Regions from separate parts of the Sinorhizobium sp. 22678 genome, predicted to be linked through region 1. Evidence: riboswitches for the same ligand, from Rfam matches in the RefSeq annotation. Region 1 holds a riboswitch; each other region holds the start of a gene.

Region 1 (7,767 bases):
CGCTGCCGGCAGCAGGACACCGTGGCGGACGCCGACGAGCATGCGGGCCGCATGGGGGATGACGAGGCCGACGAAACCGATCGACCCGACGATGGATACCATCACCGCAGTCATCATCGCCGAGACGCCGACAAGCGCGAAATAGGTTCGCCTGACCGAGATGCCGAGCGAGGCAGCCGATTCCGACCCGAAGGTAAACGCGTCGAGGGGACGGGCATGCCAGAGACAGACGACGAGACCGAGAAGCGTCGCCGGCACGGCGAGCCAGGCATCCGGCCAGCGCACGCCCGAAAGATTGCCGAGCAGCCAGAACATGATGCCACGCGCCTGCTCGGCCGTGGCCGCCTTGGTGACGATGAAGGAGGTCAGTGCGTTGAAGAGCTGTGACCCCGCCACACCCGCCAGGATGATCGCCGCGGTGCCGCGGCCGGCCTTCACCGCCAGCAGGCTCACCAGGATGAAAGCGACCAGCGCGCCGATGAAGGCGCCGAGCGGCAGCGTCAGCATCCCGGCACCCACACCGAGGATGGCGACGCTGACCGCGCCTGTCGAGGCGCCGGCGGAGATGCCGAGAATATAGGGATCGGCGAGCGGATTGCGCAGCAGCGATTGCAGCACGGCTCCGGAGAGCGCGAGCGCCGCCCCGCAGGAAGCGGCCACGACCGCCCGGCTCAGTCGGTAGCTCCAGATGATGCCCTCGTCGATCGGGGCCAGCGGATAGCCGGCGTTCCACAGCCGATTCGCGACCGTCTGCGCAACCGTCCTGAACGGGATCGCCGTTTCGCCGATCGCAGCGCCCATCCAGAGTGCCGCGAACAGGATCACGAGCGCGGCGATAGCCGCGCCGACGCGTCCCGTCCCCGTTCGCCCGGCCAGGGTAAGCACGCGGCTCACTTGCCCAACCCACCCTTGGAAGCCGGCCCAGCCTTGGGCGCAAGTCCGGCCTCGGCGATGGCATCCGCCAGCGCTTCGATTCCTTCGATCGTGCGGATCGTCGGGTTCATCGCCTGCGCATCCATGTCGAACACATAGCCTTTGGCGACTGCCGGCATGAGGCTCGCCACGGGATCGGTCTTCAGGAATTCGAGTTTGGCGTCGAGGCTGTCCAGCGGGTAGCGTCGACGCTCCATGGAGCCGGCAACGATCATGGTCGGCTCGGCCTTGGCGATGGTTTCCCAGCCGACCGTCGGCCATTCGTCTTCTGTGTCGATGATGTTTTCGATGCCGAGCGCCGCCATTATGTAGCCGGGTGCGCCGTTCCTGCCGGCGACATAGGGGTCGGCATCGGCAGCGCTGGAGAACCAGAAGACCGCCGAGAGTTTGCCCCCGGCCGAGGCGACCTTGGCGCGCGCCGCCTCTTCTCGGCTTTTCAGCTCGGCTACGACCTTCTCGCCCTTGTCCTGAACATCGTAAATCTGCGCCAGCTCGCGAATTTCCCGATAGACGAGATCCATGGTGAAGACCTGCCGGCGCACGCCGTCGCTCGCCGCCGAATTCTCCTTGCCGGTGCAATCCGAAGGCGATGTGTAGACCGGAATGCCGAGCTCCTCGAACTGCTCCGGCCGCGCGACCACGCCTTCCGGGCCGACCTGCCATTGAAATTGCACCGCCACCATGTCCGGTTTCTTGGCAAGCACGCTTTCGAAGCTCGGATCGTTGTCTGCCAGGCGCTCGACCTTGGCGTTGACCTCCTCGTAACCTTCAAGGACGGGGCCGACCCAGAGGGCGGTGCCGGCGACCTTGTCCGCAAGGCCGAGCAGATAGAGGATTTCGGTGCTGCTCTGGCCGATCGAGACGGTGCGCGTCGGCGTCTTGTCGAAGGTGATCTGCCGACCGCAGTTTTCGAGTGTCAGCGGATAGGTCGTCTCGGCAGCGAAGGCGGGACGGTCAAGAGCCGCTACGCCTGCGGAAAAGGTGATGAGACCCGCAATGAGCGGTCGTTTCCAAAAGCTGTTCATGAATAGTCCCCGAATGTGAGGCCGCTATACGGCCGTGATCGTCAGCCTGCCGATCGGGTTCGATCGGACGAGTGACGGCTCGACCTCGGGGAAACTGATGAAAGCGTGCGCCGCAAGGCGCGAAAGATGATCATGGCTTGCTCCTGTTCCGGGCATCCCCGCCCGTGACGTTGGATCTGATTTGACGGCAGGTCTCCTGGCTCGCGGACAGAAATCGCTCATCTGCCTTCCCGCGCAACGCGCGCAGTGGCTGGCGCCTGGGCGCCACGATGAACGACGATTCGCTTACAGTTGCGGGGGCAGCCACGGTTTTGGTCCCTCTTGGGTCGTCCGCACCGTGTTCCCTATTAATCCCCTCCACCTCACGGGTAGGGGAACCGTCCGGCTCAGTTAATTTAGAATGCAGCCGCTGGTCAAGGTGAAACGCGAAGCCGCGCTGCATGCGGGTTCAATATGTTATGTTATTACACTCGTCAACAGAAAGATATGTAATAACATTTCATGGCGCCCCGGACTGTTCCGATCAGCCTTCAACCAGTGCCCGCCAGATCGGCATCGGCCATTATCGCTTTAGCCCATCACATGGCCACAGGACGATTGGTTCCCGGCTTTGCACCGGGAGTTCGCGGCAGCCGCCGGCGTCGCAAAGCGTCCAGCCGGAGACGGTCGCTCCGGAGGCGGCCAGGACCAGCTCAGGACGTGATGAACTCTGCTGCGCCTGTCGAAGCCGCGGAAAGGGCGATGGACGCACTTGCGATCGCCGCGATGGCGGCGCGTTTCAATGTTTACAGTAGCAAGAGATCGGCTAACTCTAAATGATTGATTTTGTGGAAGCGCAATCGACAACTTCGCCGATGCGGGCGGATCTTGCCCGGTGCCCCGCAGCAATCGGCGACAATCCGCCTTCCGCTGGCTCCGGACAAATTCCCGCGCAAGCGCCGCGCGTCCGGCGACGCGCGGCGCTTGGCGTTTAGGTACGATTTCAGCGGCGGCAGCTGTCGGCCGCGCGTCCCCGTGCAGCGGCGGCGATATTCGACCGAGCCGCTCCTCTCGTCAGGCCGTGTTTGCGTTGGAATGTCAGGCTCCAACCGTCTCCCTTGGCCTGCCAGCCTCCGGCGGCCGATTCCGAGCGGCCAACCGTGACGTCCCGCGTTGCGGAGCGCGCCTTCAATCTAGATGCAATTTCTGCAGGGTCGATCAGGATAACCAGCATGAAGCCGATCGGCGCGAGCACGTATGGGGGAATGCCTGTCGGTACGCTCGCGAAAACGGCGATCGACACGGCCACGATAATGCAGATCAGGTTCGTCAACGGGTGGGTGAGCGTCCTGAAACAGGTTTCAGAGACAGTGTTGTTCCGTCCGTAGTTCGACAATGCCATGGGAGAGATCCATCGTTGAGTTGTTCCCCTGCCGAGATCACGATGACTTTAGGCCCCGTCGACCCAAAATCATGGAACGTGATCGTGCAAGGAGCCAGAGCAGAAATGCCGCACAATGTTCCGCTCCAGGCTCCCGCGGCGCGAATGCTGCAATATGTACCCTGAGACTCAGCTGGCAACGGGCCTAGGACCTTTGCCCTTAGGGGGTCGGACCAAGGTCCTATAGATGGGAGCGGATGGCACTCTAGCTTCCTGGCTTCCCACCTATACAAGGACCTAGATCTTTTCAGCGACACTTCAGGCGGGGCCTCGCCGCTTTGCGGGGTCCCGCTTGCGTCCTCAACCGAGGGCGGGCGGGAATCGTTTCGCAGACATGCGAGTGCCCGCGCAGGGGATGACGCGGGCACTGCAACAGGTTGGGGTCCTGAATGTCGCTGGGGGACAGAAGCGACACCTGTTAATTCTTCAGACGAAAATTTGTTCCGCAGCCGCGGGCGCGAAAGAAGCGACGCCGTGCTCCGCGCAGTTTATCCGGCAGCCGCTACGGCGAAACGGTGCCGGTAGTCGCCCGGCGACAGCCCGACGATGCGATGGAACAGCTTGCGGAAAGCCGCAGCATCCTCATAGCCGACGGTCCAGGCGATCTGTTCGACCGAGCGTTTGGTGAACTCCAGGAGCTCACGCGCCTTGCCGACGCGCAGATGCTGCGCATATTCGATCGGCTTCATACCGGTCGCCGCCTTGAAACGGCGCAGGAACGTGCGCTCCTCCATCGCCACCACTTTGGCCATCTCCGCGACGCTGACGGCGCGGGCCTCGCGCGCCTGCAGCCAATGCTGCACCTTGAGGATCGCCTCGTCACCGTGATTGAGACGCGGCGAAAAGCTGGAATAGTGCCGCTGCTCGCGTCCGGCCGGATCGATGAGCAGGAAACGCCCGGTCTCGACCGTCACCGTCGGACCGAACAGGCGGTCCACGAGGCGCATGCGAGGTCCGTCCACGCCATGAGGCCGCCGGCGGTGATGAGGTCCCCGTCCTCGATGACGATCTTGTCCGGATCGAGCCGGACGTCGGGGAAACGATCGCGGAAGGCATTGGCGAACAGCCAGTGCGTCGTCGCCGGGCGACCCTTGAGCAGGCCCGTCGCCGCAAGCACGAAAGTCCCGCCGCAAGTCGATGCCAGCGTCGCCCGCTGGGCATGCCGGTCGAGCAGCCAGCGCGCATAGGGCGCTGCCTCCTCTGCTTCCATCGGTCCCGTCAGCCGGCCTGGGACAAGCAGGATCTCCGGCGCCTGCCGGGACCCGAGTTCGGGATGGGTGTCGAAACAGCGTGCAAGACAGCCGTCGTCCTGAAGCCGCCAGTGACTGACTCGCGCCACCGTTCCGCCGCGCTCGGCGGAGAATTGACCGGCTATGCCGATGAGATCCGTCATGCCGTGGACCATCGCCATCTGGCAACCCGGATAAAGCATGAGGCCGATCTCGGCTCTCGCTGGCAGTGCTCGTCCATTCGCCATGTCGCCCCTCTTTGTCGGTTTCGGCCCGCCTAATGTCCGATCCGCCAATCCCGATCATTTCGCAATCGGCCTAAATCTTCAAGCACGGGGCGCGGCAAGTACGGCACCCCACCCGGCAGTCTTCCAACCCGCTGAAAGGATGAAGAAAATGGCTACGATCACCACCAGGGACGGCACCCGCATCTTCTACAAGGACTGGGGCTCGCGCAATGCTCAACCCATCCTCTTCTCCCATGGCTGGCCGCTCACGGCCGACGTATGGGATGCGCAGATGGTCTTCTTTGCAAACAAGGGCTACCGCGTCATCGCCCACGACCGCCGCAGCCACGGCCGTTCGGACCAGGTCTGGGACAACAACACCATGGACCAGTACGCCGACGACCTTGCCGAACTGATCGAGGCGCTGGACTTGCGCAACGTGATCCTTGTCGGGCATTCGACAGGCGGTGGCGAGATCACCCGCTACATCGGCCGGCACGGCACCGGGCGCGTGGCAAAGGTGGCGCTGATCGGCGCGGTGCCGCCGCTCATGCTGAAAACCGAGGCCAACCCCGGCGGCCTGCCGATCGACGTCTTCGATGGCATTCGCAAGGGCACCTACGACGACCGCTCGCAATTCTTCAGGGATCTGACGATCCCCTTTTACGGGTACAATCGCGAGGGTGCCTCCATCTCGGAGGGAATCCGCGAGAGCTTCTGGCTGCAGGGCATGATGGGCGGCCTCAAGGGCCAGCTCGACAGCATCCGCGCCTTCTCGGAAAGCGATTTCAATGCCGACCTGGCGAAGTTCGACAAGCCGACCCTGGTCCTCCACGGCGACGACGACCAGATCGTGCCGATCGGCGCCTCGGCGCTTTCGAGCGTCAAAATCGTCAAGCATGCCGTGCTGAAGGTCTACGAGGGTGCCGACCATGGCCTGACGCAGACCTATCAGGACCGCTTCAACGCCGACCTGCTCGAATTCATCGAAGCTTGACTTCAACGCCGGCGAGGCGCGGCGGCGGTGCCGTCGCCCTCCCCCAGCTTCGTCCCCCTGCCTCCAGGAGATGCGCTATGATCCCCGGAATTTCCATCGAGACCCTTCTTGCCCTGCATGTCGCCGTCAGTCTGATCGGGATCGGAACCGGCCTCGTCGCCCTGCCGGCGCTCGCCGCCGGCCGCTGGCTCGGCCATTGGCACGCAGTTTTCCTCGTCACCACCGCGGCCACCAGCATCACCGGCTTCCTCTTTCCCTTCAGCGGGATCACGCCCGCACTGGTGGTCGGAGCGATTTCCGTCCTCACCCTCGTCATCGCCTTTGCCGCGCTTTATGCCTTGACGCTCCGCGGCTGGGCCCGGCCGGCCTATGTGGTGAGCGCGACATTCGCGCTCTATCTCAACCTCTTCGTTCTTGTCGTGCAGAGCTTCCTCAAGGTTCCGGTGCTGCAGCCGCTGGCGCCGACGCAAACCGAGGCGCCCTTCGTCGCTGCGCAAGCCCTGTTGCTGACGGCAGGCATCGTGCTCGGCGCAACTGCGGTCATCGGGTCGCGACGGGCGGCATTGCCGCTGCCCGTGCGCCCGAGGTCCAGGAAAAGTGCGTAGCGGTTTTCCGTCGGCAGGCGTAGTTTCAGTTGGAGCGTTCGGTGTTTCAAGGAAACGCTGAACGCTCCAGGCCGGGGATGACCCAACAAGCGCCGTATCGATACGGCGCGCTTCGTGCTGTCGGTCAATGCTCGTTGGCCGGCGCTCCGTGAGCGGTGACGATCGCCTGGGCTTCCTTGCCGTAGAGTTCCTCGAAATGATCGAAACTCTTGGAAAAATAGCCGATGCCCTGGGTGGCGGATCTGAGCGAGCGCGCCAGGTCGTCGAGCGCGCTGCCGGGCAGAAGGGCGCGGAAGATGTCCCAGCCTTTCGCCGCTTCGTCCCGATCGAAGCCCAACACCTGGCCCTTCAACGAGGCAACGATCGGCACGAGACTGCCCGAATAGACCGACGGGACATGGATTTCGACGCGAAAGACCGGCTGCATCAGTACGGAGGCGGCCTGCGACAGCGCCTGCCGGACGCCAAGCTTGCCGGCCGTGCGGAACGCATATTCCGAGCTGTCGACCGAATGGTGCTGGCCGTCGGTGAGCAGCACGCCGACATCGATGACCTTGAAGCCGAGGGGTCCCTTCTCCATCGCCTCGCGCGCGCCCGCCTCGACCGCAGGGATGTAATTGCGCGGCACGGCACCGCCCTTGACCGTCTCGGCAAAGGAAAATCCGTCGCCTCGCCCGTTCGGATGGACGCTGAGCTTCACATCCGCGAATTGCCCGGCCCCGCCGGTCTGCTTGCGATGGCGGTAATGAACGTCCGAGGACTTCGAAACGGTCTCCCGGTAGATCGGGCTCGGGGGCCGGTCGCTCACCTCGACATGGAAGACGTCCGACAACGTCCTGCAGACTTCGCGCAGATGCACCGGGCCTTGGGCGCAAACGAGCTGCGCCCCTGTCCCCTCCTCCTGCATCACCTTCAGGCCGCGATCTGTCTCGGCGAGTTTCGCAAGGGTCTCGGAGAGCTTGGTCTCGTCGCGTTCGCTCGCCGGCACCAGTATCCGCTCGAGCATGGGGTTCGGGGGGGTCGTCCAGTCGGGCGGAGCGAGGGCCGCACCGGCCGTCAACAGCGAGGGGACCGGCAGGTGGTCGGATTTGACCGCTCCGAAGAGCTGGCCCGCCTCGGTCACGCCCGAACCGATGGGCCGGCCGCTTGCGGGATCCTGCAGAGCGCCGAGACTTCCGCCGCCGAGCGTCGCCCCCTGCTTCACTCCGTTCTGGAGAGCGCGGGCAAGAACCGTCTTGCCGACACTCTGGCGATAATGGGCATGGAAACTGACTGCGAGGAGCGTCGCCTCGTCGACGCCGGCACCCGCGGCAAGGCGTTCTCTCAGCGCC
Region 2 (7,767 bases), on a different contig from region 1:
GAGCCGCGCATTGTTCATCATCGTGAACATGCAGGCGAGACCGCGGTTTTCATCACCAATCAGATAGCCGATCGCCCCCTTCTCGCGGCCGAATTTCCCGTCGCCGTAGATCATGGTGCAGGTCGGCGATCCGTGGATGCCGAGTTTGTGCTCCAGCGAGTGGCAGAAAACGTCGTTGCGCTCGCCAAGCGTACCGTCCTCGTTGACGAGGAACTTCGGCACGAGAAACAGCGAAATGCCCTTCGTTCCGGATGGCGCATCGGGCAGCCGCGCGAGTACCAGATGGACGATATTGTCGGTGAAATCGTGCTCGCCCCAGGTGATGAAGATCTTCTGCCCCAGGATGCGATAGGTACCGTCGTCGCGGCGCTCCGCGCGGGTCTTCAGCACGCCGAGGTCCGAGCCGGCATGCGGCTCGGTCAGGTTCATGGTCCCCATCCATTCGCCCGAGACCATCTTCGGCAGGAAGGTCGCCTTCAGAGCGTCGGTGCCGTGCTTCTCGAGCGCTTCGATGGCGCCCATGGTAAGCGTCGGCGCAAGGGCGAAGGCCATCGAGCCGCTGTTCCACATTTCCATGGCGGCGACGTGCAACATGTGCGGCAGGTTCTGCCCGCCGAAAGCTTCCGGAGCCGTCAGGCCGTTCCAGCCGCCGGCGATCCAGTTGCGGTAGAGCTCCCGCCAGCCCTCCGGCGTCTTGACGGCGCCATCGACGAGCCGCGATCCCTGCCGGTCGCCCACCTCGCCGAGCGGCGCCACCTCTTCCGAGGCGAAGCGCCCGGCCTCGCCGAGGATCGCGTCCACAAGGTCCTCGCCGAGTTCGCCGAACGTCCCGGCGTCGAGCACCTCGGACAGGCCGGCGACGTGTTTCAGGGTGAATGCGATCTCGTCGACCGGTGCCTTGTACATGGTGCTCCTCCCTGTATCCGCCGCCGTCCGCAGCGGGCGCCTTTTAGATGCGCAGCAGACTAATCATTTTTACGTGAACGTCAACGTCAACTCGCCACGGGCGGCTGGCGTTCCGGCCAGCGAAACTGTAACAAAACTGTCATGGGCCGCGAATAGAAGCCGACTCGACCGCTCCGGGCCGAGGCACTCCGATGAACCTGATTTCACCCGAAATACCGGGCCTCGTCTGGGCCTACCGGTTCGCACCGGGCGAAAGCCGGTGTCAGCGCATAGCTGCCGATTCGCCCGTTGAAAGCCTTAAGGCAGGTGAAGATTGGGTCTGGTTGCACCTCGCGCTCAGCGACGCGCGCACACCGGCGCTGATCGAGCGCATCGGCAATCTTCCGCAGGAGGCAATCGCGACCCTTACGAGCCACGACACGCAGGCGGCGATCACGGTCGCGGATGACGTCGTGCACGGCACGCTGGTCGATTTCGAGCGGACATTCGACGCGGTGACGCAGACGATCGGCTGGCTTCATTTCGCCGTCAGCGACCGGATGATCATCACCACGCGCCTGCATCCGCTAAGGAGCATCGACCGGGTGAAGGCGGCCGTGGAAAAGAGCTCCAAATGCAGCCGCCCGATCGATCTCTTCGAAATGCTCGTCGTCGAGTTCCAGCGCACCCTGATCACGCTGGTGCTCGAATTGACGGAGGAATTGAACATCATCGAGGACCATGTCTATGGCGAGGCGGGACACAGGAAACAGCCGGGGCTGGCGCCCTTGCGACGGACCGTCGTGCGGCTGCACCGGCACTTAAGGACCGTGCTCGCCCTGCTGCGCCGGGCCGGGGCACTGGAAGAGGACGAGGTGCCGCCGGGCTTCATCGACGTGACCGAGAGGCTCTCCGATCGGCTGGAATCCGTCGACCGCGATGTGTTCGCTCTTCAGGAACGCGCACGGCTGCTGCACGAGGAAATCGACAGCAAGATTTCCTCGGAAACGAACCGCCATCTCTATATCCTCTCGCTGATGACAGCCTTCCTTCTGCCGCCGACGCTGGTGACCGGCTTTTTCGGCATGAACACGGGGGCGCTACCCTTCTCCGAGGGCAGCGGCACCGTTTTTGCGGGAATGTTCATTGCCTCGTCGATGGGCGTTGCCTGGCTCGTGCTCAAGCGCATCGGCATTATTTGAGCGAAGCGGACCGATCAGCTATAGGGAGAATAGCACTGCCGGCGGGGCCCGTTATAGGGCTGATAGCTGTTGTCGTAAGCCCTGTAAGAGCGGTAGCGATCATAGCACCATTGGATATGCCGGCTGCCGTAGCGCACCGGCGGGCGAACGGCGGGACGGCGCTCGATCACGATGCCGGGTCGGAAGGCAGCCCCCGGGTACCACCAACCGCGGTAATAGCGATAGCCGGGTCGCTGATAGCGGTACCCACGATAGCCGTTATAGTAATAGAAGTCGCCATACCGATAATAACCGCGCCGCGGCGCGTACTGAACGTCCGTGACGGCGCTCTCGACGGCAACCCGCGGGGGCAGAGGCGTGAAAGCCTGAGACGGCACCGCCGATGCCGCCAGCGTCATCGCTGCAAGCGCGCCCGAAAGCCATTTCAGTGACATCATTTCCTCCTGCCTTCGATTTCATGTACAACCGGCCCTTGCAAGGGCGACATACCAAGACTAGGGCAGAAGTCGCCGGAAGCAACCATCGCGCGCGGATGCAGCAAAGGAAAAATCTCGCCGTCGATACAATCCTGGGCGGAATCGGACCGTCGACTTTGCCTCTTGAGGTCGGTGTACAGAAGCGTCCGCCTCGCGCAGATTGAGGCCGGGGCTGAGATTTACGACCTCTTAACTCTAAGTCGGCAATCTCAGAGAATGGAAAAGCGGGGAATCTCGATCATAGGGATGATCTTGCGCCTGGCGGTCCTCATGGGCCTGACCTTCGCGGCGGCGAACGCACGCGCGAGCGAAGTGGAGCCGTGGAAAGAGCGGCGGAACGCCCTCATCGTCGACGCTTACGAGCTGAACAGCATCGACTGGGAAGCCATGCTGAAGGACAAGCGGATAGCGGGCTTCATCGCGAAGGCTTCCGACGGCCTGCCGGAAAGCTACACCTGTACCGGTGACCACGGCGGCGATACGGTTGCACACTGCAAGACGATGTGGCGCAAATATGCGGTCAGCCGGGAACTCTATCAGACGCGCCGGATGATCGCGCGCTCGCATGGCCTGCTCTGGGGCGCCTATCATCTGGCAAGGCCCGGCAACCCCGTCGATCAGGCGAACCACTTCATCGACTATGCCGATCCGCGCGACGACGAGCTGATGGTGCTCGATATCGAAGGGATCGATCCGGAAAAATACATGTCGCTCGAAGACGCAGCAATCTTCGCGGGCCATGTGAAGGCCCGGACGGGGCGCTATCCCGTCCTCTATACCAACCACGCAACCGCGAAACACATTGCCGCCAACCGAATCAAGCATCGGCTTCTAGCGCGTCTTCCGCTCTGGTATGCGCGCTATAAGCCCGATATCCGCAAAGTCTTTCCGATGGGAAACTGGGACCGCTACGCGCTCTGGCAATTCTCGTCGGCGCATAATTGCGGAAAGAAGCGTTGCCCCTATCGGGTGCCCGGCACCCTCGACGATATAGACGTGAATGTCGCAGCGATGAGTGCATCGGCACTGAAGAGAGTCTGGCCCCATGGCGCGCTTCTTCCGGAGAAGCCGCCGGTGCTCACCGTTATCGCCTCGGCCACCGTCGGCACGATCCCGGCGTTGAATGCGAGTGCAACGGCCGCTCTTTCGCGGCCGCTGGTGATAAGCCGCGCCGAGGCGGAGAGCGGATCAGGGGCGGGCGCCGACGAGACGGTTACCGGCTCCATCGCCGTCAGGGCCGCCGAGGCACGCCTGCCCTACCAATCCGAGCGGCGGTAACTCAGGCCTCGATCTGGACGTCGCTTGTCGGCCGCGAACAGCAGGCGAGGATGTAGCCCTCCTCGATCTCATCGTCGAGAATGCCGCCATTGTGGTTCATCTCGACATCGCCGGCGATCTTCATCACCCGGCACGTTCCGCAGATGCCGCCCTCGCAGGCGGCCCCGATCCTGACGCCGTTGGCCCGGGCCGTCTGCAGAATCGTCTGGCCGGGAACGGCGGTCGCCTCCTTGCCGCTCATGGTAAAGGTCACCCGCGCCGCACCGGCCCCAGCATCGGCCGCCGGCCCCGCCCGAATTGCAAGCTCCTCGGCCGCCGGCGCCGCGGCGGGCTGGAAGCTCTCCTGGTGATAGCCGGCCATGTCGAAGCCCGCCGATTCCAGCATTGCCCGAACATTGCCCATGAACGGCTCGGGCCCGCAGCAGAAAACGGTTCTTTCCACGAAATCCGGTGCGAGCATCGGCAGCTTCGCCGCGTCGATGCGCCCGCGCAGACCATGCCAGCCATGCCGCGCCTCATGCCCCTCCACGAGGAAGCCGAGATTGAGCCGCGGCATTTGACGCGCGAGAACTTCGAGCTCCGTTCTGAAGAGGAGATCGTCGGGGCGGCGGGCGCAGGAAATGAAGGTGACATCCGTTTCCGGCGCGCAATCGGCCATCCAGCGCGTCATCGACATCATCGGCGTGACACCCGACCCCGCCGAAATGAAGAGATACTTTTCACCGGGATGACGGACGAAGCTGAAATCGCCGAGCGGCCCGAACGCCTTGAGCATCATGCCCGGCTTCAGATTGTCGAACATCCAGCGGGTGCCGATGCTTCCCGGCTGCGCCTTGACCGTGACCGCGACCGAAAGCGGGCGCGAGGGCGAGGACGACAGCGTATAGGTGCGCATCACCGGCTCGGCCGAGACGGGCAGTTCGAGCGTCACGAACTGCCCGGGCAGGTAGCGGAACCAGGCCGGCTTGTCGGATCGGAAGGTGAAAGTCATCACGTCGGCGGCTTCGGCTACGGCCGACGTGCACTCCAGCATGTGCTGACGGTCTCTCCAGGGATCGAGCTCGTCGAAATGGTGAAAGGAGCGAGGCATTTCCATGGTCATGCCACCCGCGAGAGCTGCGTGGCCCCGCCCTGAAGGCGGTCCAGCATGAAGCTCGAATACCACTCGACGAACTGCATGACGCCGCCCTCGTGTTCGGCCGAATATGGACCCGGCTCATAGGCCGGCGAGCGGATCCCGAACGCGTTTTCCTCGACGATCTGCCGGTCCTGGTCGTTGGTCTCCGTCCAGACGTGCGTCAGCTCGTCTATCGTATAGTCGACGCCCTCCACCGCATCCTTGTTGACCAGCCATTTGGTCGTAACCTGTGTCAGTTCCGGCCCGAGCGGCAGAACGCGGAAGGTGATCGCATGATCGCCCAGAATGTGGTTCCAGGTCGTCGGATAATGGAAGAGGAGCAGCGTGCCGATGCCATCGGCGTCAAGCCCGGCGGAGAGCTGCCTGCGCACGGCCTTCTGTCCGGACATCGTATAGCTCTCGGCGCCGTTGATCAGCGGCATTCTCGTCATGCGGAACTGGCCGGTGGGCGCGATCCTGAAAGCGCTCGGAAGGCCCGCCGCCTCGCATTTCTGCCAATGGGCGCCGATTTCCGGGTCGTTCATCGCCCCCTGGACACCGGTGACGGTCGGCGCTTCGGGATAGGTACGGCAGAGTTCCGGATGATTGGCGGCGCAGTGGTAGCACTCGCGATTGTTCTCCCAGACCAGCTTCCAATTGCCCTTCTCGACGATCGTGCTCTCGAAGGCGACCTTCGTTTCCCCGAGGCGGTGCGGCGCGAGATAGGCCGCGACCGTCTCGCGGAACGGCCGGAAGTCCATCGGTTGTTCGGCAAGGCTGATGAAGATGTAACCGCCGACGGTTTCGCAGTGGATCGGCTTAAGACTGTGTTCGGCCGGGTCGAAGCCCTCGGGCATCTGCCGCGCGAAGAGCAGGCGGCCGTCGAGCTCGTAGGTCCACTGGTGGTAGGGACAGACGAGTTTGGCGGATGAGCCTTTGTGCTGCGTGCAGACGCGCGAGCCGCGATGGCGGCACGAATTGTGCAGTGCCCGCACCGCGCCCTGTCTGTCTCGAACGATAACGACCGGGTAATCGCCGACCTGCACCGTGAAATAGTTCCCCGGCCGCGGGACTTCACAATCATGGCCGATGAACAGCCAATCCTTGTACCAGATCTGCTCCAGGTCCTGGCGATAATAATCAGGATCGACGTAGAAGGCGCGGTCGAGGCTGTAGCCATCGCGACGGGTCTTCAGCTTGCGCAGCATTTCGGTCTGAATTTCCATGCCCTTATCCTCGTTTTCCGCCGTTTCGGAGAGGCAGGACTGGAACCCGCGCCGGCCGCATGGACCCGCAACGCAATTGGCTCCGATCCGGCTGCCCGCCGCAACCAGCTACGGTCTGTTTCTGCTTCAAGGCTGGTTTCCGGGCTCTGGAGCTGTCCGCAAGGGACCTGCCCGGCGCCTTCCCGGACGCTGTGTCCAGTGGCCTTCTGCCGTGGCTGTTCGCTCCACCACCGTTGCGGGGGCAGCGCCGGGATTTGACCGGCTTCCCAATTCTCCGCCTTCCCTTCGAGGCAGCACCTTGAGTGTCCTCATCTAAGCCTCAGGGCCGGTCCGGCAACTGCCAATAGACGACATCCGCTTCCAGAAAGACGACAGCCATTCGCGGCGCAATCGGCACGATTGGCAGACGGATATTATCCATAACAAACAAGGAAGTAGGTGAATCTCCGCGCAGCCGGCGGATTTTTCGGCAGCGCCGTTCATGGCGCGAAGGCGGCTGGCCATTTTACGACACGGCCCACCGACACAAGGTCTGATCGATGCTCGCACGGCCGCAAACGAACCAATTCGTTAACTGTGATGATTTACGTTCGCTACCATCAACCCGCTTTCGGACAGGACGGCGCGACGACGCCCATGGCAAAACTCCGATATTACGACGCTGCCGACAAGGCGGCCGCACCGGCGAAAGCCAAGGCTCACACCGAGTTCCTGCGGACCGGCCGGATCGATAGACGCCGGTGGATGGCGAACGAGCGGCAGTATCTGAGTTATGCCGAGGTTGCGCAGCAGACGGCGCGGAAGCTGACGACGGCGGGCGAGACGACCCACAGCCGAATCAACGGGTTTCATGCCTCGATGCAGTTCCCGAAGATGGTCTACCATCGCACGCTCGCCAACAGTCCGCATCTCGGCTACTGCCACGTGACCGCCGCGAAAACCTGCCTCGCAAAGGGACATGAGATCACCTGGTCCTTTTATCTCGCGAACTTCTTCTGCGACCTCGGGAACGAGACCCATTTCTTCGACCGTATCCAGCCGGGCTATTCGCGCATGTATTTCGCCGTCGCGATCGAGCCCGATGCCGGCGAAGGACGGATCGTCGTCAACCGCAACGTGCGCGGCAACGGCCTGATTTTCCGGACGCAGGATCCGAAGGTGGCGCTGAAGAACGTGCTGATACTCGGCGCACGCGACGAAGCCTTGCGGCGGATCATTCGCAGCCTTTGACCAAGAAAATCGTTCTGTTTTTGCAATCGCTCCGTTAAGGAAGCGACGGAAAGGATCAGAACGCCATGGCCGAGATCATCGACACGCGCATCGAACCGGAGCGGGCAATCGAGACGGCTTGCGCAGTTCTTTCGGACGGGGAACCCGTGGCGATCCCCACGGAGACCGTATACGGCCTTGCTGCCGATGCCACGACCCCCGATGCGATCAGCCGCATTTACGAGATGAAGGGGCGGCCGCGGTTCAATCCGCTGATCTGTCACGTCTCCGATCTGGCGATGGCGGAGGCGCATGTGACCTTCGATCCGGTTTCGAGACGTCTGGCCGAGGCTTTTTGGCCTGGCCCCCTCACG
Region 3 (7,767 bases), on a different contig from region 1:
ACTCCCCAAATTTGAGGAGGCGACCACAGGAGGTCGTCCTTTGAGTGACGAACTGGGCGCGAAGCCTCACTACGATCTCGGGCCGTACGTCCACGACTGCGAGCATCCGGGCTGCACCAGGTGGGGCAGCTTTGGCTTCGCCGTCGATCGGGCGGAGCCGCACTGGTTCTGCTCTGAGCATCAGCCGGAGTGGAAGTCGCGCCATGAGGCACAGCCCCGGCGTTGACTTGGAACCCAACACCCGCGGGGCCTATCCGGACGGTGTCGGGTATCTGCGGCTCGCGGAGCGAAGAACAGATCCTCGGCGCACGCTGCGCCGCGAGTGATCTTCGCATTTGGGTGAACCGAAGGGAAATGGCGGGCGGCCAGGTTCAGCAGCCAGAGCACCCTTGAAGAATTGCGGCCGAAGCTCAGATCTTCACGCTGTGGAACAAGAGCAACAATGGTAGGGAACTCGGCAGGCTTGACCGGATGTATAATCGGTACCGCATAGAAGTGGAATTTGATGAGCTATGGCATGCGGCGCGCCCGCATAGCGACATGACGAAGCGCGCAAGCCCGACAATGGAGGTGTTCCGGACAAGCCGGGCCGGTCATCCGCAACAACGCCCATGACCAGCGCGAACTGATGAACCTGACCGGGGGCATGCCCTCGCCGCCGACGGTTACGCCTGGGACGTGTAGTGTGGTTTCCGCCGCCATCGTCGTCACCCGGCCACTATTCTTGCCAGCCTTCGCCGAGCGCCTCTTTCGGTTGCTGGCCGTCAAGGTGCCGATTCCGATGACTTGTGTCCAAGTCCTTGTTCGAAGCGATATCTCAATATCTCGCGGACACGCCGCATCTCCAGTCTCTCCACAGGCATCCCGTTCCTTCTTCGTCACCTCGAAGGAAGAAACTTCACACCAGCAGAACACCCACGCCAGATGCTTTCCGATGGGGGCGGCATCATCTCGGAATCAGGGGGGCGGATTGCCGCTTTCGTCGGGCTGGTAAATCGGCAACGTCCTTCTGCAATCCGAGATCAGCTCTCTCACTTTTTACGGTTTTCCGATAACAGTGCCCACCATCCCGGCTATCCGCGTCTCTACGGCAGACAGATGCTGCATATCTCCGACCACCTCATATCCGAGCTGGTTAAATGCGACGAGGAGCCACGGCTTGAGTCTGAGGTCTGCAATTTCCGTGCCCATGCCTGAAAATAGATCGGGTCAAAATCGCAGCGCCCAATCGCATGACCGGTTTTGCGAGCCAGGCGTATCGGACCGGGGTTACCGGCCAAGTCCGCCGCAGTTCGTGACGTACGGCGCAAGCGGTCCAGCCCGCTTGCGCCTAAGGATGCCTATGGCGTTGATCTTGTTCAGACCGCCTGATGCAATCTAATATTGAACATAGGACCGCGACTGTAGCGGTCGAGCGCCTTTGCACCGGCGAGAACACCCAGATCGATCAGAGGCTCCAGCAGGATAACGCCCATATAGGCAACACCGAAGGAGCTGACGGCCGCGAGGTTTTCGACGCTGAAGCCGTGGCCATACAGGGCCCAGAAGGCGACCCAAGCAACAATACCACTCTGATAGGCCGTGGAAAGCGCCAAAGCTTGCCCGTATGTCAGGTCCACATACGCGGTCCGGGCCGGAATGATCCGCTCGGCGAACAGACTGACCGCCCAAAGGGGCACCAGCAATGTTGTTACGTTCATGCCATATTGCGGCAAATCAAAGGGTGCAAAGAAAAGCCCTTGAAGAAGCAGCCCGGCTGCAAGGCCGATCGCGGCGGCGCCTGCACCAAACAGTAGAAGAAGGGTTGATCCGAGGATAAGGTGGACTTCCGAGACGCCTACAGGATGGTGCGGCAGAACTTCGAAAAAGCAGAAGACCAAAGCCGTTGTGACGACACTGCGTAACGCGAGCGCGCCCGCACCACCGTCGCTGCGAATACTGTCAGTCGCCAACTTGGCGGTGAGCCCGAACGCCCCTGCGGCAGTGGCATAACTCAACATAATTTTGGCGCCGTCCACGACGCCCGGTTCGATATGCATGTGCTCTCCTTTCCGCACCCACCGTGCGGCATGGCAGTTGTTGAGGCGTAGCGCCCAAATCTGATGGCAGGTCTCCTGGCTTGCGGGTCGTAGCTTGGTCCGCCTTATCAGCCGATCCACGGCCAATGGCATCTCTGGACTTTGCTCGCCGCTCACAGTTGCGGGGGCAGCCACGGTTTTGGCCCCCTAGGGGTCGTCCTCACCGTATTCCCTTTTCATCCGCCTTCCCTCCAGTCGGGCGGAACCATCATCTGAACTGTTATGCTCGCGCCGGCCAAAACACAATGAAGAACGTTCGAAAGCCAGTGCTGTCAAAGGTCCCGCATTTGTCCGCTGGGCTATCCGTTCTCCACCTTGCGCCGAAAGATGATCACGCTCTGCTTAAGTCCGAAAGAAGTGCAAGAGCCTAGAAGCGGCTGCAAAAGCCTAAGTGCGCGAGCATCAGAAATTCTCCGGCATCGTCTGAACATTTCAAATCACGGCGACTCGATTGCCGGCAGCTCTTCGACGCTCGGCTGAGGTCTCGCGCCGGCTAGCGCCTTCACCAGTTCGGCCTTGGAATAGGTCCACACGACCGAGCGCCAGGCGAAGAGCGCGTCTGGCGAGATCCGTGCAGATTCAAGCGGGCTAAGCCACACTGCTTAATGGCGGCCGGCGCTCGTCCAGCCTAAACTGACATTGGTCGCTCTAGCCCCTCGCAGGCGGCCGGGAGGCTCGTCACCGGCCGCAGCCCTTGACGAGCCTCGCCATCGATCCACATTGATGGAAATGGGACTGAGACATGGACGATAGCGAACCGAAATGCGCCGGCCGAAACGAGCCGGCTTCTGGCCTCTCGGATATCGCGGCGCACTGCGCGGCTTCAAATTTGATGGACTTTGCAGCGCAGCTCGCAGGCCTAGCCGAGGACCTCAAAGCCCTAGCAGCAAGGCCTATCAAGCCCATACCGGCGCTTGCCGACCCCGACGATCAGCATGAAGGCGAATTCCCCGGCATCATCTAAAAGTCGAGCCCCAAGACAGTAACGCGGCAACAAGCACGTACATGGTAGCTCATCCCCGAACATGAGCTCAGCGGTTCCTATAGGCAACCTGTCATAGGGGTGCTGGGGCTGGGGGCCTGAAGTGACGAAGTAAGATTGGCGGGTACATCCAGCGTCACGCCATCGACGGCAAGACGTGGGGTGGTGACGCCGAATTATCTTATGTCCGATCATACTCGACCGAGGGAGAACGGATGACGGCCGCGGTAACCACAAGCCGCCATACGACGCACAACGGCATCACGTCGGTTTCGGAGTTGATAAGTTCACCATAAATCTCGATGGCAGCGTTTCCGGAGACAGCATCTTGGCCAAGAGACGTCGCCGCAACCACCTGGCATCAACTGCAGATCTTCTCGCGCCAGCGACCCGTCGCAGCCATCAGGATCAGGCAATAAGTATTACTTAGTTAGTTCTTGCTTAATTAGACTTAAGTAGCATAGTCTGACCTCCTTCGCTTTGGGAGGAGCAAGATGGTAGAACGCGTTGAAGCCGATAAGATTTCCAAGCAAACTTCTACTAAGGTATGGAACATTCACGTTTTTTGCCGGCGGGAACGCTTGCCTCACGAGGAGGAAAAGCGCCTGACCAGCCTTTTTGGCGATTTCGCTGAGGCTTCGGAGTTGCTTCACAATGTCAAGCGTGCGCCGAGGTGGCGGTACTGAGGTATTAGTGACCACTAGGCGTGCGCGTCGACCAGCCCGACATGCTCGTTAAAGTCCGTAGCCCCAAGCGAACCTTCATCCATGACTGGGAGCGCATTGTCGCTGGGTCGTTTAACCTTCGAACCCCTGCCCGCTGGCCGCGCGGGAGGTGGACATCGTACTTCATAGGCGGTGCTGCGTCGCGGCTTGGGAATGAACCGCCCCGAGTGCCATGGGAAATTCTGATCATGAGGTCCTTCCTTTGGGAGTTGTGCACTTGTGAACTTTTCCAACTCCCGGCAGACAGTGGGAAACACGTTTGTAAACGAGACCCACTCCACGTATTGCGGCACCCTTTTGGGAGTCCGGGAGTCGTTGGTGGTCTGGCCGGGTGCGGCCGTTTCCGGGTGGCTGCATTTTTCCGCAATGAATTCATGTCCAGGATACCGGACCCGGAGGTCCGCAAGGTGAGCCGTCTCTCGACGAGGGTTGAGAGGCGTTTCGTGGATATTCCCGATGCGCGCCTAAGCCTTGACCGGGGGGCTTGGATGCCTCAAGACATCGCCCGGATCTCATTCGGCCTGTTCTTCGCCTAAGTTGCCGAAAATCATTGCCGGGCGTATCTCTCACCCGAGGAGCTCAAGCACCTCGGGGAACCGCGGATGACTACGGATCGAATCGAGATCCGAGTCGTATTTTACCCACCTCTTTGTTTCATGGGTGGCCCCCGGGAGAAGCTCGACTAGCAAGTCGATCGCCCGATCAGGTTCGCCCTGAAGCGCGTAAAAGCAAGCCACGTTATATTTGGCCAGGCGATCGTCGGGATCGATCGCCAAAGCTCGTCCCGCCCATTCCTTAGCGCGATCAAGCTCACCAAGTGCCGCAAGCCCCACAGCCCCCAAATAGGCGGGTCTTGGATTTTCCGGACGCATCATGAGCTCACGTTCGGCGCGCGCGACGCCTTCCCGCGCCGCGGTATTCATTTCCTGCTCGCGCCCGAGGGTACGGAGAACGTTAATGAGCACAAGTAAGGCCTGGTAATCGTTAGGTTTGATGTCTGCGGCGCGCTGGAAAAGCCTGGCCGCTTCGTCCAGTTTACCTTGGGTGAAGCAAGCGCGGGCATAGAAATAATGGGCCTCAAACAGATCGGGATCGAGGGCGATGGCCTGATCGAACTCCGCCATGGCTTCCGAATGTCGCTCGCGAAGCGACAGGGCGAGGCCAAGTGAAGCGTGCGCTTCTGCGAGACCGCTCTCAAGATCCAGCGCCTTTGCGCTGGTGGCCAAAATTCCGTCGATCGACACGTCAGCGTTGTAGTGAAGGAAGAGGAAAGAGTCGCAATCGGCAATTCCGGCGTAGGCCCGCGCATAAAGCGGGTCGAGTGCGACCGCCATGGCGAACATACGTTTCGCCAGAACGTAATGCGACTTTGAGTGCCAGTGCAGGAATTGCCGTCCTCTAAGGTAATACGCATAGGCCTCGAAGTTCCCGGTAGGCACTCGACCGATGTCCTTTTTCTCCTCCGGAAGCAGCTTGACCTTCAAGTGGTCCACAATGGTATGGGTGATCTCGTCTTGAAGGGCGAAGATTTCGGTGAGGTCCCAGTCATAGCGATCGGCCCAGAGATGACCACCGCCCTTGCCCTCGACGAGTTGCGCAGTGACGCGCACACGCGAGCCGACCCTACGCACGCTTCCTTCCAGGATATAGCCAACCCTGAGATCTTGGCTCACCTGCTGCACCTTCACCGGCTTGTTCTTGTAGGTATATACCGTATTGCGGGCGACAACGAACAGGCCGGAGATTTTCGACAGGTCGGTGATGATGTCCTCCGTGATCCCGTCGCTGAAATATTCTTGCTCAGGGTCACCGCTTATATTGTTGAAGGGCAGCACCGCGATGGACGGCTTCTCGATCTCCCAAGGGTCTTGGCTGCCTGTATCCGAGCCGACCGTTTCTTGAGCCGCCGGGAAATCCAGAGAAATGCTGTAGGCGCGCACTGGCCGGTCGATGTTCTTGAGCGCCTGCTCGCCCATGTCCTCAAATCGAAGATCCAGCCTGTTGCCAACGTTATCTCGCACGGCCGCAGATACGGCGATACCGCCCGGCGCCGCAATTTTTTCGAGGCGCACAGCCACGTTGACGCCGTCCCCGAAAATGTCATCGCTTTCAACGATCACGTCGCCAAGATTGATGCCCATGCGAAGCTCGATGCGGCTTGGCCGCGGCACATCCGCATTGCGCTCTAGCATACACCGCTGCACCGTGGCAGCGCAGGTGACTGCATTCACGACGCTTGGGAACTCCGCCAGGAATCCATCGCCGGTGAGCTTGACGATACGCCCCTCATACTCGGCGATCTTGGGGTCGATTAGGTCCTTTCGGTGCGATTTCCATGCCGCATGAGTACCTGCCTCATCCCGGGCCATGAGGCGGCTATAGGTCACTACGTCTGCGGCAAGGATGGCCGTCAGACGTCTGTGCACGGTCGGATCGTCCATGTGACCACCCAGTTTTCGTGTACTGCCACGCTCGGGGTGCCATGTCCCAGGCCAAAGGCGATTATACTCCAGCGGCTAGTGAATGTCTCTGTCAGGCGAGCCGAAAACGGTCGAACTTGCGCTTCAATCAGCCAAGCCGCGCAACAGAAATGACGTGCGCCTCTTAGCTCTTCGCACCTCGTACGCAATGATAGACGCGCTGGAACGATTGAGAGGGAACTCGGTTAGGCCCCCGAAAAGAACAGGAATATCAACATGGCCGCGACATGGGATGAATGCGTAATCGTCGAAATTCCCAATCTCGATGGTGTCCAGATCGTGTGGTCGCCCACGTGTGCAGCTCGCCTGCTTAGCGAAAACTGGCCGAAAATGGACGGAAGCACATACGCTGCTGCTTTGAACGCCTGCACAGACGCGATGCTTGGTGCCGCCCCTGCCGCGCCGGCACGAGACGCTTTCATAGCAGCGATTGAAGAGGCGAAGCTCAAGACCTTCAGCTGAGGTCACGCGGGTCCCACCCTTTGCAGAGAGCTGCGACGGCACGAACATGGCGACACAGCTTGTTCGGCCCTCTATCATGGCTCGAGCGCTCCGATCTTGGGCCGCGGGCTCGACCTTCGCGCTCCTGGCTCCAGCCCCTCGATGATGGCGACGTCGCTCTATGCTGCCTACTGCGCATCGTTAGAGGGTCGCACTCTACGTCGCAATCACCCGTCTTCGCGGCTGCTGTAAACTCTCGAGCGAATGATCGATGTGCGCAGGCGCACCAATCGATCGGCCTTGCCAGAACAGGCAAAGCCGAGCGGCCATAAGCCGCGCGGCTGCATCGGCAGCTTCCGAGGTCTCAATCACACGTCTGCCGATCGGATCGCTGACCCTGCCATGTGCACATTACATGCAAATGGAACGGCTTCTGCAGATTGGAATCTCGCTGACTGGATCAGTCGGCTCGGACCGTGGCCTTGCCTTCCTCTACCAGCCGTGTCGCCGCGTCTTCGATGGATATCCGCTCGAAGGCGAGCTCGTCGGCAATCGGGCGCAGCACGCGCTGGTCGAATTCGGTCGATCCGAGCGGCGCCGGCGACGGATAGCCGCCCACCTGATCCTTGAGGGCATTGATGTATTTCACCGTTTCCGTCTCCGTGGGGTTGAGCGAAGGCAGGATGGCTTCGCGAACCGTCGGCGACATGGGTACGCCGCGCTCGACGCCGAGGATCTTGCCGGCCGCGACATCATTGACGAAGAAGTTGATGAATTTGGCGGCCGCTTCCCCGTTTTCCGTCGACGCGCCGATGCTCCAGATCAGCGCCGGGCGATAGTAATGGCCGGAGGGGCCGCCCTTTTCGGCGCGTGGCAGCATGCCGATACCGAGCTTGCTTTTCATGATGAGCTGGTAGCCGACCATCTGGTTGGAATAGGCCATGCCCATGGCCGAGTAACCGAGCGCCAGGCAATTGGTGTCGATCGTGTTCTGGTCGAGCGTCTGGATATCGGCGCCGACGGTGCCGCCGCGCTTGCGCAGTTCCTCCCAATAGGCATAC
Region 4 (7,767 bases), on a different contig from region 1:
ATCGACGCCGAGCATGGCGAGGAAGAACACGGCGACCGTGGTCCAGGCCGGGCGCATGGGATCGGTGAAATAGGCGACGGTTTCGGGCAAGGACCAGCGCACGATCAATTCGACGGTGAAGACGAGCGCCGTCGCAATGAGAAGCGTGAAGAGCGCACTGCGGGCGCCCGACAGGGTTCTCGTATATCTTGCGGAAGAGCCTTGCCCGTCGGCGTAGACTTGAGAGCTGCTCACGGCGGAATCGATACGGGCCAACGGGCGTCTCCAGTTTCACAAATATTTCACTCTACCGTCATACGACTGTCATCTTGAACAGGGGATGAATGGCGGAAACGGCGCCGCCGCTGCCAGGTTCCTGTGGCGGCTAAAGAATTTCTGCGCTGCGCTTAACGGTCCGAAAACACGAAGCTTTTCGGATTTTTTCAGCCGGATCTCGATTGAGGGCGGGTTTTTTTCTCCCGGATGCGGTAAGAACAGCGCGAACGACACATGCATTCGCTGACGAGAGACGACGGGCCCGCTCATGACTGCACAGAAAGCCGCTCCCTCAACGCTACGGATCGCCGTGGCACAGCTCAATCCCACGGTCGGAGACATTGCCGGCAACGTCGCGAAAGCACGCGAGGCGCGAACGGCGGCGGCGCGCGAAGGCGCCGATCTCCTGCTTCTGACCGAGCTCTTCATCTCCGGCTATCCGCCGGAAGACCTCGTCTTGAAGCCCGCTTTTCTGAAGGCCTGCGAGCAGGCGGTGGAGAAGCTTGCGGCGGAGACGGCAGATGGCGGGCCGGGCGTGGTTATCGGCTTTCCGCGCCGGGCCGCCGGCCTCCGGCACAATTCCGTTGCAGTTCTCGACGCTGGGACGATCATCGCCATCCGCGACAAGGTCGACTTGCCGAACTACGGCGAATTCGACGAAAAGCGCGTCTTCGACGCGGGTGAGATGCCGGGCCCGGTGAACTTTCGCGGCGTGCGGATCGGCATACCGGTGTGCGAGGACATATGGGGCGATCTCGGCGTCTGCGAGACCCTCGCGGAGAGTGGCGCCGAAATCCTCCTGTCACCGAACGGTTCGCCCTACTACCGAGGCAAGGTCGACGTGCGCCATCAGGTGGTGCTGCGGCAGGTGATCGAGACCGGTCTGCCGATGATCTATGCCAACCAGCTCGGCGGCCAGGACGAGCTGGTTTTCGACGGCGCGAGTTTCGCCTTCAACGCGGACAAGTCGCTGGCATTCCAGATGAGCCAATTCGAAGAGGCGGTGGCCGTCTCCGAATGGAAAAGGGGCGCGGGCGGCTGGACCTCGACCAACGGGCTCAAGTCGCGCATACCGGAAGGCGAAGAGGCGGATTACCGCGCCTGCATGCTGGGCTTTCGCGATTACGTCAACAAGAACGGCTTCAGGAACGTCGTTCTCGGCCTGTCCGGCGGCATCGATTCGGCGATCTGCACGGCGCTCGCGGTGGATGCGTTGGGCGAGGAGCGGGTTCGCACGGTCATGCTGCCCTACCGCTACACCTCGCGCGAGTCGTTGCAGGATGCCGAGGCATGCGCCAAGGCGCTCGGCTGCCGCTACGACATCGTTGCGATCGAAGAGCCGGTCGAGGGCTTCCTCAGCGCGCTCTCCGACATGTTCGAGGGAACCGAGGCGGGCATTACCGAGGAAAACCTTCAGAGCCGTACGCGCGGGACGATCCTGATGGCGATATCCAACAAATTCGGCTCCATGGTGGTGACGACGGGCAACAAATCCGAAATGTCGGTCGGTTACGCCACGCTTTACGGCGACATGAACGGCGGCTTCAATCCGATCAAGGATCTCTACAAGATGCAGGTTTACGCGCTGGCACGCTGGCGAAACGGCACCGTTCCGCCGGGAGCGCTGGGCCCGTCTGGCGAAGTCATTCCGCAGAACATCATCGACAAGGCGCCGTCGGCCGAACTCCGCCCCGACCAGACGGATCAGGATTCGCTGCCGCCTTATCCGGTGCTCGACGACATTCTCGAATGCCTGGTCGAGAAGGAAATGAGCACGGAGGAGATCGTCGCGCGCGGGCATGAAGAGGCAACCGTTCACCGGATCGAGCACCTGCTCTACATCGCTGAATACAAGCGCCGCCAGTCGGCGCCGGGCGTGAAGATCACCAGGAAGAATTTCGGCCGCGACCGGCGTTATCCGATCACCAACCGCTTCCGCGACAGGGGGTAGCATGCGCAGTTCGGTGGAGATCTTCGACATCGCGACCGGCGAGACGCGCGTCGTCTGGCAGACGGAGCGGCTGGTCGAGGCACCGAACTGGTCACCCGACGGAAAATTCCTCATCATCAACGGCGACGGCAGGCTTTATCGGCTTGGCTTCGACGGTTCCGAGCCCACGGAGATCGATACCGGCTTTGCCCGGCGCTGCAACAACGATCACGGGATTTCGCCCGACGGCAGCACGCTCGTGATCAGCGACAAGACGGAATTCGGCAGTTCGGCAATCTATCTGCTGCCGGCAGAAGGCGGCACGCCGCGGCTCGTAACACGCAACCTGCCGTCCTACTGGCACGGTTGGTCGCCCGACGGACGCATGCTGGCCTATTGCGGAATCCGCGATCAGGTCTTCGACATCTACACGATCCCGGTCGAAGGCGGGGAGGAACGCCGCCTGACGCAGGGGCAGGGCCGCAATGACGGGCCGGACTGGTCTGCGGACGGGGAGTGGATCTATTTCAATTCAAGCCGTACCGGCCGCATGCAGATCTGGCGGGTGAGGCCGGACGGCGCGGATCTACAGCGTATCACCGACAGCCCTTACGGCGACTGGTTTCCGCATCCGTCGCCGGACGGCAGGCACCTGCTCGTGCTCTCCTATGACGGCGATGTCTTCGATCACCCGCGCGATCTCGACGTGCGTCTCCGCCTGATGGATGCGGACGGCGGCAATGCGCGCGTACTGCTCGAACTCTTCGGCGGGCAGGGGACGGTGAACGTCCCGAACTGGTCGCCCTCGGGCACCGCCTTTGCCTTCGTACGCTATCAGCCGGAGGAATAGCCTGCGGGGTCAGACACGCGGCAGGTTGTAAGGGGTGATTACTTCGACGGCGGAAAGATGCCGCTTTTCGGAGGCGCGCAGCGCGCCCCGGCGCTCCATGACTGCGTGGAAAGCCATGCGGACGTCCGTTTTCAGGTCGTGGTGAAGAACGAACTGGACAAGGCCCTGACGCAGGAGGTCCAGATTGTCCTCGTCGAGGTCGTGAGCGACGAAAAGAAGGCAGCCGCGCTGCAACTGTCTGAAGGCGTCGAGCACGGCGGGATTGCCTCCGCCGATCGAATAAACAGCATTGATCTCCGGATGGCTGCCGATTGCCTTGAGGGCAAGTGCGCCTGTCTCCTCGTTCCTGCCGTGGCCCTCGCTGATCTCGATCACGCCGATATGCGGATATTTTTCCCGCAGCACGCGGCGAAAGCCGATCTCGCGTTCCTCTTCGCCGCGAAAGCGGCTGCTCGATATGGTGACCAGCACCGTCGCAGGACGGTCCGCGAAGCGCTCGCCGATCAGGTAGGCTGCGGTTTCCCCGGCGGCGCGGTTGTCAGCCCCCGCATAGGCCGTCCGCGATGAATGCGGCAGATCGGTAACGAGCGTGACGACCGCAACTCCCGCTTCTTCGAGCCGCGCTACGGCGCCGGCAATCTCCGGCACGTCGGGCGCCTTGAGGACTACTCCGTCGGTTCCGCGAAGCCGAATACGGTCGAGCAACTGGCTGATGTCCTGCGGCCGCATGGTCTCGGCGAAATGGAAGCGGGACCGGAAAAGGGTGGGCATGAAGGTCCCGGCTTCGCTTTCGAATGCCTTGCGCACCGCTTCGGTAAAGCGTTCCGGTGCCTCCATCACGACGTCGACGGCAATTTTGCGTCCCTGTACCTCAAGGCCGGCCTGCTGCCTCTCGAGTTCACGAATGGCTGCATTGACGCGCATTACCGTTTGTTGGCGCACGCCCCTCCGGCCGTTGAGGACGCGATCGACGGTCGCCGTACTGAGTCCCGCCTGGAAGGCGATGTCCTTGACGAGAAACGGATGTGCCACCGATCCCTCCTGATGGCTTTTTGATGGATTCCTGCTCTATATCAGAAGCGGGCAAGCCGTATAGTCGGATCATCGTCGTCCTTGAGGAGGAAAACTGATGAAGACGGACAATCCCGCGAGCGCGCGTCTGAAACGCGTCTGGCTCAGTGAGGCGGCCTGCGATATCGAGGAATTTCGCGCCGCGGTCGAGCACCGTGTCGGCCTCGCGGACTATCCGCACGCGGCAGACTGCCAGAAGAACGTCCTGATCTATGACAGCGCCCGTCTTATCGGTGATTGCGGCACGCAGGACGGCAGGCGGTCGGTGCTTGCGGAGATCTGCGAAGTGCTCGCGACGGGGCCGGGCGTCGCGGTCTTCAAGCGTGCCTTCACCGATACGCATGTGGTCGACGAAGCGAGCCGCATCTTCGATGAGATCATCGAGGAGCAGCACCGCACCAACAGCGGCGGCGGCGATCATTTCGCCAAGCCCGGCGCCAACGACCGGATCTGGAATTCTCTGGAAAAGCACTGCCTGAAGAACCCTGAGAATTTCGCCGCCTACTACGCCAACGCCATCATCGCGCTTGTCAGTGAGGCGTGGCTTGGTCCGAGCTACCAGATGACGGCGCAGGTCAATCGCGTCAATCCGGGCGGCGCGTCTCAATCGCCGCATCGCGACTACCATCTGGGCTTCCAGACCTCGGCCGTCATAGAGCAGTATCCGGCGCATGTGCACAGGCTCTCGCCGGTCCTGACGCTCCAGGGCGCGGTCGCTCATTGCGACATGCCGGTCGAAAGCGGGCCAACCTTGTTCCTGCCCTATAGCCAGACGTATCTGCCTGGATATCTCGCTTTGAGACGGCCGGAGTTCCGCGCCTATTTCGAAGAGAATTATGTGCAATTGCCGCTGGAGAAGGGCGATGTCGTGTTCTTCAACCCGGCACTTTTCCACGCCGCGGGCAGCAACCGGTCTGCGGGAATCAAGCGTGTCGCCAATCTTCTGCAGGTATCCTCCGCCTTCGGCAGGGCGATGGAAACGGTGGATCGCGAACACATGTGCGCCGTGCTCTTTCCGGCTCTGAAAGTCCTTGCGGCCGGCGGCAAGCTCACGCAGGACGAAATTGCCCATGCGGTTGCCGCGTGCGCCGAAGGCTATTCATTCCCGACCAATCTCGATCGTGATCCGCCGGTTGGCGGTCTGGCGCCCAGGACGCAGGCGCAGCTGATGCACGAAGCGCTTGCCGGTGAATGGAGTGCCGAGGCGTTTGCCGAGGCGTTGGCCGATCAGGCGGCGAGAAAGCTAAGCTAAACCACCTGGCTCAATGCACGGTCACGAAGCCATATTCACCAACATATCAAAGGGAGGAACAGGATGAGCACGGACCACGCCCGTTTGGACGGGAAGATCGCCATCGTGTCCGGTGGCACGCAGGGGCTCGGTGCCGCGATTGCCGCACTCTTTGCCGAGCGTGGCGCCGCCGGCGTCGTCATTTGCGGGCGAAACGCGGCGAAGGGCGAGGCGAAAGCTGCCGAGATCGCCGCGGCGACCGGTTCGAAGGTCGTCTACGTACCGGCGGATCTCGAGCGGGTGGAGGATGCCCGTGCGGTCGTCGCTGCTTGCGACCGCACTTTCGGTCGTGTCGACGCGCTGGTCAACGCAGCGGCGATCACGGATCGCGGCACGATCCTCGACACCAGCCCGGAACTCTTCGACCGGATGTTCGCGGTCAATGTGCGGGCGCCATTCTTCCTGATGCAGGAGGTGATAAAGGTGATGCGGCGGGAGAAGACGGAGGGCACGATCGTCAATATCGGTTCCATGTCGGCGAAGGCGGGCCAGCCCTTCATCACAGCCTATTGTGCGTCGAAGGGGGCGCTGGAGACGCTGACCAGGAACACCGCCTATGCCGTCCTGCGCAACCGGATACGGGCCAACGGCCTCAACATCGGCTGGATGGCCTCGGAAGGCGAAGACCGCATCCAGCGCGAATATCACGATGCGCCGGCGAACTGGCTGGAAAAGGCGGCGGCGAGCCAGCCCTTCGGCAGGCTCGTAGATCCGGCCGAGGTCGCGCGCGCCTGCGCCTATCTCTCATCGGCAGAATCCGGCCTCATGACGGGTTCCGTCATCTGTTTCGATCAGTCGATCTGGGGGGCCTATGACGCCTCGCCTCATCCGGAGGCACCGCTCTGAAGCTCTCCTCTTGCTCGCCTTGCGTTTCGAGGGGAGCTGTGGCCATATGCCGCCGTCAGGTGCCCGCGAAATGCGGGAGAATCGGGAAGCCGGTGCAGTTCCGGCACGTGCCCAACGCTGTGACGGGGACGTTCTCGCCAGGTTGGTCTGAATCTTTTCAGACCTTTGCCACTGAATCTTCACGTGATTCGGGAAGGCGGCGCGAACGGATGATCCGAAGTCAGAAGACCGGCCTGGCGAGATAGACCGGCCCCGCGCGGACGGCGGGAGGTTTCCGCATTGTTGGGGATCGAACGATGCTGCCTGACCAGAACGGCTGCCTTGCGGCGGCCGGAGCTTTTTCGCCGGACGAGCGCGCCGCCGTCTATCGTGCCATAGAGACCCGCCGCGACGTGCGCGACGAATTCCTGCCCGAACCACTGCCTGAGGATCTGGTCGCGCGACTGCTCGCTGCGGCGCACCAGGCGCCGTCCGTCGGCTTCATGCAACCTTGGAACTTCGTGCTCGTTCGTCGGGACGAGACGCGGGAGAAAGTCTGGCAGGCATTCCAGCGCGCCAATGACGAGGCCGCAGAGATGTTTTTCGGCGAAAGGCAGGCGAAGTATCGCTCGCTGAAGCTCGAAGGCATTCGCAAGGCGCCGCTCAGCATTTGCGTGACCTGCGACCGGACGCGCGGCGGAGCGGTCGTCCTGGGCCGCACCCATAATCCGCAGATGGATCTGTACTCGACCGTTTGCGCCGTCCAGAACCTCTGGCTTGCCGCGCGCGCCGAAGGGGTGGGCGTCGGCTGGGTCAGCATTTTCCATGAGAGGGAGATCAAGGCGATTCTCGGGATTCCGGAGCATATCGAAATCGTTGCCTGGCTTTGCCTGGGTTTCGTCGACAAGCTGTATCAAGAGCCGGAACTCGCCGCGAAGGGCTGGCGGCAGCGCTTGCCGCTCGAAGATCTCGTTTTCGAGGAAGGCTGGGGTGTCCGTTAGATCACGATGTTAGGGTCGATCTAAGGCCTGGTGATACTCTGGATACCCGACGCGGCTTGTTCGATACCCTCATTCCTGTGCTTGTCACAGGAATCCAGCCAGACCAAGTCCTTGGGCTGAAAGAACGCTTCCCGCGCCGCAGACGCGGCGCTGCTGGATCCCTGTGACAAGCACAGGGATGAGGGTCGAGAGGGTGCGACCCCTCGGCGCATTTCATAAACCGTGAAGATAGCGAGGCGGCGCAGAAGCTCCCGCCCGTATACAGCGTCCCGCTTCGCTTCGATGTAGTAGCCGCACATCCCCGGTCCCTCATTCCTGTGCTCGTCACAGGAATCCAGCCAGACCAAGTCCTTGGGCTGAAAGAACTCTCCCGCGCCGCAGACGCGGCGCTGCTCTCATCCCTGTGACGAGCACAGGGACGAGGACGGAGGAGAGATTGCAGTCCTCCGAAAAGTTTCCCACAGCGCTGCGCATCTTACCGGACGCGCAAAGGTCGCTGCTTAACGGGCTCTGGATCAAGAAGATGCGTGCCATTCTCGCGGAA

What was found. Region 1 has a riboswitch for cobalamin ahead of ACTJKL_RS07020 (ABC transporter substrate-binding protein). Riboswitches for the same ligand answer to the same signal wherever they lie in the genome.
Region 2: another riboswitch for cobalamin. It lies ahead of ACTJKL_RS14650 (aromatic ring-hydroxylating oxygenase subunit alpha); the one in region 1 lies ahead of ACTJKL_RS07020 (ABC transporter substrate-binding protein).
Region 3: another riboswitch for cobalamin. It lies ahead of ACTJKL_RS28860 (energy-coupling factor ABC transporter permease); the one in region 1 lies ahead of ACTJKL_RS07020 (ABC transporter substrate-binding protein).
Region 4: another riboswitch for cobalamin. It lies ahead of bluB (5,6-dimethylbenzimidazole synthase); the one in region 1 lies ahead of ACTJKL_RS07020 (ABC transporter substrate-binding protein).

What each region holds. Positions count from the first base shown of each region.
Region 1 is NZ_JBQEMS010000003.1:312,526-320,292, reverse strand. It holds gene ACTJKL_RS07025 (FecCD family ABC transporter permease) at 1-894, opposite strand, end outside; gene ACTJKL_RS07020 (ABC transporter substrate-binding protein) at 891-1,958, opposite strand; cobalamin riboswitch at 2,128-2,356, opposite strand; partial or broken gene ACTJKL_RS07015 (DUF1850 domain-containing protein) at 2,521-2,655, opposite strand; gene ACTJKL_RS07010 (hypothetical protein) at 2,941-3,339, opposite strand; partial or broken gene ACTJKL_RS07005 (GlxA family transcriptional regulator) at 3,867-4,855, opposite strand; gene ACTJKL_RS07000 (alpha/beta fold hydrolase) at 5,004-5,831, shown strand; gene ACTJKL_RS06995 (hypothetical protein) at 5,909-6,436, shown strand; gene ACTJKL_RS06990 (elongation factor G) at 6,561-7,767, opposite strand, start outside.
Region 2 is NZ_JBQEMS010000008.1:203,984-211,750, forward strand. It holds gene ACTJKL_RS14625 (acyl-CoA dehydrogenase family protein) at 1-906, opposite strand, end outside; gene ACTJKL_RS14630 (transporter) at 1,098-2,087, shown strand; gene ACTJKL_RS14635 (BA14K family protein) at 2,102-2,521, opposite strand; gene ACTJKL_RS14640 (glycoside hydrolase family 25 protein) at 2,780-3,841, shown strand; gene ACTJKL_RS14645 (FAD-binding oxidoreductase) at 3,843-4,943, opposite strand; gene ACTJKL_RS14650 (aromatic ring-hydroxylating oxygenase subunit alpha) at 4,940-6,184, opposite strand; cobalamin riboswitch at 6,298-6,500, opposite strand; gene ACTJKL_RS14655 (DUF6656 family protein) at 6,821-7,414, shown strand; gene ACTJKL_RS14660 (L-threonylcarbamoyladenylate synthase) at 7,480-7,767, shown strand, end outside.
Region 3 is NZ_JBQEMS010000032.1:2,525-10,291, forward strand. It holds gene ACTJKL_RS28855 (EsV-1-7 cysteine-rich motif-containing protein) at 41-226, shown strand; gene ACTJKL_RS28860 (energy-coupling factor ABC transporter permease) at 1,359-2,039, opposite strand; cobalamin riboswitch at 2,088-2,303, opposite strand; gene ACTJKL_RS28865 (hypothetical protein) at 2,821-3,042, shown strand; gene ACTJKL_RS28870 (hypothetical protein) at 3,555-3,746, shown strand; gene ACTJKL_RS28875 (adenylate/guanylate cyclase domain-containing protein) at 4,352-6,226, opposite strand; gene ACTJKL_RS28880 (DUF982 domain-containing protein) at 6,482-6,727, shown strand; gene ACTJKL_RS28885 (ABC transporter substrate-binding protein) at 7,167-7,767, opposite strand, start outside.
Region 4 is NZ_JBQEMS010000024.1:59,877-67,643, forward strand. It holds gene ACTJKL_RS26285 (LTA synthase family protein) at 1-255, opposite strand, end outside; gene ACTJKL_RS26290 (NAD+ synthase) at 524-2,206, shown strand; gene ACTJKL_RS26295 (TolB family protein) at 2,208-3,035, shown strand; gene ACTJKL_RS26300 (LacI family DNA-binding transcriptional regulator) at 3,045-4,067, opposite strand; gene ACTJKL_RS26305 (phytanoyl-CoA dioxygenase family protein) at 4,165-5,358, shown strand; gene ACTJKL_RS26310 (SDR family oxidoreductase) at 5,422-6,243, shown strand; cobalamin riboswitch at 6,284-6,494, shown strand; gene bluB (5,6-dimethylbenzimidazole synthase) at 6,540-7,223, shown strand.